One region of the Clostridium sp. 001 genome, then DNA from elsewhere that is predicted to be linked to it. Evidence: a T-box and tRNA genes for the amino acid it is inferred to sense, from the RefSeq annotation. Region 1 holds a T-box; the other holds one or more tRNA genes.
The links. The T-box of region 1 lies ahead of ileS (isoleucine--tRNA ligase). A T-box ahead of a tRNA ligase gene usually reads a tRNA of that ligase, here a tRNA-Ile.
Positions count from the first base shown of each region.

Region 2: it encodes a tRNA-Ile, which carries the amino acid that the T-box ahead of ileS (isoleucine--tRNA ligase) is inferred to sense. The anticodon was not compared.

Region 1 is NZ_CP020473.1:2,521,851-2,525,168, forward strand. Features, by position in the region: gene B5S50_RS11790 (ISNCY family transposase) at 1-813, opposite strand, end outside; T-box leader at 1,023-1,257, shown strand; gene ileS (isoleucine--tRNA ligase) at 1,364-3,318, shown strand, end outside.
Region 2 is NZ_CP020473.1:2,184,854-2,188,171, reverse strand. Features, by position in the region: rRNA gene B5S50_RS10125 (23S ribosomal RNA) at 1-1,151, shown strand, start outside; rRNA gene rrf (5S ribosomal RNA) at 1,330-1,446, shown strand; tRNA gene B5S50_RS10115 (tRNA-Ile) at 1,452-1,528, shown strand; tRNA gene B5S50_RS10110 (tRNA-Ala) at 1,532-1,607, shown strand; tRNA gene B5S50_RS10105 (tRNA-Asn) at 1,662-1,736, shown strand; gene fusA (elongation factor G) at 2,122-3,318, shown strand, end outside.

The DNA of each region.
Region 1 (3,318 bases):
GGGAACACTGCTTGTTTTAATCTGGATTCCTAGCTGCTTGCAGGCATAACCGAATTGAGTAAAAGTGTCCTCTTCAATAGAAGGGGATTTTTTCTTGTTATACTCAAAAACTGTACGCCTATCGGTGTAAAACATATAAGGAATACCGTAGGTTTTCAGTATTTGCTCAAGTACATGGTAATAGCCATTTAGGGTTTCCTGGGTATCGAAATAAGCACCTACAATATCACCTGTGGCATCATCTACAGCTATATGGAGCTGACTTTTTTCTCCACCAAACCAAGGATGAAGAGAAGCATCCATCTGAAGCATTTCTCCAAAGTAGGCACATCTGGGACGCCTAGGATGGGTATCTTCGATAGCAAGAATAGAACTTTGAATAACGCTAGCTTGCTTTTTTGACTTTGTAGATTTTTGCATATCTTTAAGTTTAGTGTGTAGAGCCTTCTTAGAAGAACGTTTTGCCTTAGGGGACAGGATGAATTCCTTCAAAAGGATGGAACTTATAGTGTTTGATGAAACTTTGATTCCTTCAAATTCTTCTAAGAGTTCTGAAAAATGAGTTAAATTGGTGCCTTCATATTTTGTTCGATATAAGTCAACAATAGTCTGTTTTATAGAATTATCTAAAGCATGGACAGGCTTTCTACCGCGATTCCCATGTATAAAAAAGGCTTTTCCCTGCTCCTTATACCCTTTAATCATTCTGTTAATGTGTCTAACAGTACAATTAATCTGTACAGCAGCTCTTTGCTTGTTACCATTACTCTCTACTAATTTTTTGATTATATTATACTTTGCATTCTCATTCATTGTTAAAACTACCTTTCTGATTTTGTCCACCTCACTTCTTAGTCATGAGGATTTATTATACTATAAACTTATTTATTTGGGACATAATCAAATGCGGTATACTAAGACATTATCACAATTCAATCATATAATACAAAAAAAATTGTCTAAAAAAATTGACAATAGAAAATTCATATAATATAATAAAAGGAAATTATACAGGTAGTAATTGAAAAACATTGAACAGGAAAAGTATTTAAGTTTGTTTTTATTTACAGAGAGTGGGGAAGTGCTGAAAACCCATAGAAAAGCTTAAAGAAAATCACCTGGGAGTTGAAGAATTGAACAGTATTTTTATAATTGCTTTAGTAAATTCTTACGTAATTCTACGTTACAGAATAGAGTATGGTAGTACTTAAATTTATTACCCATAGGTGGTACAGCGAGTTAAACTTCGTCCTATTTGGATGAAGTTTTTTTATTGTGTATTTTTTAGTTTAAAAATTATGTGGTGTATAAACATTGAAAAATAGTAAAAACTTAACAATGAGAATAGAAAGGGGTTAAATCCATGTATAAAAAAATTGATAGTGATAAAAGTTTTGTACAGATGGAAAAGGATGTTTTAAAATTATGGGAAGATAAAAAAGTAGTTGAAAAAAGTTTTAAAGAAAATGAGGATGGTGAATACTTCACTTTTTACGATGGACCTCCAACTGCAAATGGGAAACCTCATATAGGACACGTTCTAACTAGAGTTATGAAAGACCTCATACCAAGATATAAGGTTATGAAAGGATATAAAGTATTGAGAAAAGCAGGTTGGGATACACATGGACTTCCTGTTGAACTAGAAGTTGAAAAAAGTCTTGGAATTTCTGGAAAACCACAAATTGAAAAATACGGTGTAGAAGATTTTATAAAAAAATGTAAGAATAGTGTATTTACTTATGTAAGCCAATGGAAAGAAATGTCTGACAGGTTAGGATTTTGGGTAGACATGGATAATCCATATGTAACATATCACAATGATTACATAGAATCAGAATGGTGGGCACTCAAAAAAATATGGGAAAAAGATCTTTTATATAAAGGTCATAAAATAGTGCCATATTGTCCTAGATGCGGAACCGCACTTTCTTCACATGAAGTTTCTCAAGGATATAAAGATGTAAAAGAGACATCAGTATACGTTAAATTTAAAATTAAGGACCAAGATAAATACATGATAGCATGGACAACTACACCTTGGACACTTCCTAATAATATGGCATTAGCTGTAAATAAAAGCTATGATTATGTAGAAGTTCTTAATCAAGAACAACATTTAATATTAGCAGAAGCTATGTTAGAAAAGCTAGAGGGAGAATATGAAGTCTTAAGGAAATTCAAAGGAGAAGAATTAGTTGGACTTGATTATGAACCAATCTTCAATTTCGCATCCTTTGAAGGAAAAGCACATTATGTTGTTCATGCAGATTATGTAACATTAACAGAAGGTACTGGAATAGTTCATACAGCTCCTGCTTTTGGTGAAGATGATAGTATTACAGGGAAAAAATATAATATTCCTATGACAAATTCTGTAGATACTCAAGGAAGATATAAAGAAGAAGTTACTCCATGGAAAGGTCTTTTCGTAAAAGATGCTGATCCTAAAATAATAGAATATTTAAAAGAAAAAGGAATACTTTATAAGGCAGAAAAGTTTACTCACTCCTATCCATTCTGCTGGAGATGTGATACTCCACTTTTATATTATCCAAGAGACACTTGGTTTATAAGAATGTCTCAAATGAGAGATAAACTAGTTAAAAATACTAACGACACAAATTGGTATCCTGATAATATAAGAACTGGTAGGTTTGGAAACTTTGTTGAAGGAGTAATAGATTGGGGACTTAGCAGAGAAAGATATTGGGGGACACCTCTTCCAATATGGGAATGTGAATGTGGTCATAGAGAGTGCATAGGAAGTATTGAAGAATTGAAGGAAAAAGGAATAAATGTACCAGATGATATAGAGCTTCATAAACCTTATATAGATAGAGTTAAATTAAAGTGTCCTCATTGTGGAAAAGAAATGAAGAGAGTATCAGAAGTAATTGATTGCTGGTTTGATTCAGGTTCAATGCCTTTTGCACAGCATCATTATCCTTTTGAGAATAAAGAAGTTTTTGAGAAAAATTTCCCTGCACAATTTATATCTGAGGCAGTAGACCAGACTAGAGGATGGTTCTATACGCTTATGGCTATATCTACTGTATTGTTTGATAGAAGCCCATTTGAAAACTGTGTGGTTCTAGGACACGTTTTGGATAAACATGGACTAAAAATGTCAAAGCATAAAGGAAATGTTTTAAGTCCTTCTACTATTTTGGAAAATGAAGGAGCAGATGCAGCTAGATGGTATTTCTATACTGAAAGTGCACCTTGGCTTCCATCTAGATTTTATGAAGAAGCAGTACAGGATAGTCAGAGAAAATTCCTAGGTACCCTATGGAATGTATATTCTTTTTATGTGCT
Region 2 (3,318 bases), 340 kb from region 1:
GGCCGCAGAGAAAAGGCTCAAGCAACTGTTTATCAAAAACACAGGTTTCTGCTAAAGCGAAAGCTGAAGTATAGGAGCTGACGCCTGCCCGGTGCTGGAAGGTTAAGGGGAAGACTTAGCGCAAGCGAAGGTCAGAACTTAAGCCCCAGTAAACGGCGGCCGTAACTATAACGGTCCTAAGGTAGCGAAATTCCTTGTCGGGTAAGTTCCGACCCGCACGAATGGCGTAATGATTTGAGCACTGTCTCGACAACAAATCCGGCGAAATTGAAGTGCAAGTGAAGATGCTTGCTACCCGCGATTGGACGGAAAGACCCCGTAGAGCTTTACTGCAGTTTAGCACTGAATTTCGGTATTGTCTGTACAGGATAGGTGGGAGACTAGGAAGTAGTGGCGCCAGCCATTACCGAGTCGATGTTGGGATACCACCCTGACAGTACTGGAATTCTAACCGGGCTCCATGAAACTGGAGACGGGACAATGTTAGGCGGGCAGTTTGACTGGGGCGGTCGCCTCCTAAAAAGTAACGGAGGCGTACAAAGGTTCCCTCAGAAGGGTTAGAAATTCTTCGAAGAGTGCAAAGGCAGAAGGGAGCTTGACTGCGACACAAACAAGTGGAGCAGGGACGAAAGTCGGGCTTAGTGATCCGGTGGTACCTCGTGGGAGGGCCATCGCTCAACGGATAAAAGCTACCTCGGGGATAACAGGCTGATCTCCCCCAAGAGTTCACATCGACGGGGAGGTTTGGCACCTCGATGTCGGCTCGTCGCATCCTGGGGCTGAAGTAGGTCCCAAGGGTTGGGCTGTTCGCCCATTAAAGCGGCACGCGAGCTGGGTTCAGAACGTCGTGAGACAGTTCGGTCCCTATCCGTCGCGGGCGCAGGAAATTTGAGAGGAGCTGTCCTTAGTACGAGAGGACCGGGATGGACCGACCGCTGGTGAACCAGTTGTTCCGCCAGGAGCATAGCTGGGTAGCCAAGTTGGGAAGGGATAAACGCTGAAAGCATCTAAGTGTGAAGCCCACCTCAAGATAAGATTTCCCATAGCGTAAGCTAGTAAGACCCCTCGAAGAACACGAGGAGATAGGTCAGAGGTGTAAGCAGGGTAACTTGTTAAGCTGACTGATACTAATAGGTCGAGGGCTTGACCAAATAAAAAACGAAAGAAAAAAATTTACTGTGCAATTTTGAGAGGACAGAGTTCTTCTTTAACTATAAAATTTTTATGGTTAAATTCATGTTTAGTATTGACAGTTGTTTAAAAGCACTGTATAATATAAAACTGTGATAAGAAAATTGATATAAGCTTATAGCAATTTTCAATAATAAATCTGGTGGTAATGACGTGAAGGTAACACCCCTTTCCATACCGAACAGGAAGGTTAAGCTTCACAGTGCCAATGGTACTGCAGGGGAGGCCCTGTGGGAGAGCAGGTCGCTGCCAGGTTATAAGGATCTTTAGCTCAGTTGGTTAGAGCAACCGGCTCATAACCGGTGGGTCCGGGGTTCGAGTCCCTGAAGGTCCACCATGCGGGGGTATAGCTCAGCTGGGAGAGCATCTGCCTTGCACGCAGAGGGTCAAGAGTTCGAATCTCTTTATCTCCACCAAAACGAGTAACATTTTGTTACTCGTTTTTTAAAGAAATACACTGCATAGATTGTTCCGTGGTAGCTCAATGGTTGAGCATTCGGCTGTTAACCGAAGGGTTGGAGGTTCGAGCCCTCTCCACGGAGCCATTTTTATTTTTTGAATTCATTTAATTAAGGCATTTGAAAGAAAATAACAAGTCAAAGATGCGACGAATATTTTTTATCAGACAAGGAGGAAGGTTCCGCAGATAGTGAATCTTATCTAAGGGTTCTACCGATGCAGTATGATAAAAAATAGGCTAGCATACTGATTAGTTATTTCTTTGAAAATGCCTAAAATAGATTAGTAAAAATAAACCAAAGGTAGCTCACCTTTGGTTTATTTTTTTATGGAGTGCATATTTTAGGCACTTGTTTTCATAGATAATAATATAAAAGCAAAATTATTTTGAAAATTTAATTAATTGTAGGAGGAATTTTAATTAGCAAATAGAATATATAATTAATCGAAAAGTAAGGGGAGGGATTGCTTATGAAAAAATATTCAGTAAATAATTTAAGAAATGTAGGATTTATTGGACATAGTGGTTCTGGTAAAACTACATTAACAGAAGCAATACTTTATTACACAAAAGTTGTTGATAGGTTTGGAAAAATTGAGGATGGAAGTACTGTTAGTGATTATGATATTGAAGAAAAAAAGAGAAAAATATCAATAGCTTCATCTTTAGCTTCTTGTGAATGGAAAAATACAAAGATAAATTTAGTTGATATGCCAGGATATTTTGATTTTATAGGAGAAACTATGGAAGGATTGAGAGCAGTTGATGTAGCTATAATTGTTTTATCAAGTGTATCTGGAATCCAAGTGGGAGCTGAGAAATCTTGGAGTGGTGTCAATAAAAGTAAACTTCCTAGAGCTTTTTATATAAATAAGTTGGATAGAGAAAATTCAGATTTTGATAAAACATTGGCAGAATTAAAAGAAAAGTTTGGTATGTCTGTAGTACCAATTCAATATCCTATAGGAAAGGAAAATAATTTTAAAGGAATTGTAAACGTTATTTCAGGAAAAGCTAATATAGTGAATAATAAGAACATAGTAGAAGAAACTACTATACCAAAAGATATTTTAGATAAAATCACAAAATGTAGGAATATGGTTATGGAAGCTGTGGCAGAAACAGATGAGGAACTTTTAGATAAATATTTTAGTGAGGGTACTTTAAGTGATGAAGACATTTATAAAGGATTAATAAGAGCTTGCTCAAAAGGTGAAATTACACCTGTAATGTGTGGCTCTGCTGTAAATGGAATAGGAATAGATACTTTATTAGAAGATATAATTCAATGTTTCCCATCTCCTGAAGCTTCAGAAGTAATTAATGTTAATTTAGAACAAAAATCACAGGTTGTAGTTAAAGCAGATGAAAATAGTCCTTTTTCAGCTTTTGTTTTTAAAACTATAGCTGATCCTTTTGTAGGTAAGTTATCTTTATTTAGAGTCATGACTGGTAAGCTCAAATCAGATATGACAGTATATAATGTGAAAAAAGATAAAAGTGAAAAAATAGGAACCTTATATTTTTTAAAGGGAAAACAGCAGATACCTGTGTCGGAAATAGGAGCCGGAGATATGGGCGCTGTTGCTAAACTACAATTTGCGAGCACAGGGGATACCTTATGTGACCCATCGTCTTTAGTTGCATTTAAAGCAATTGAATTTCCG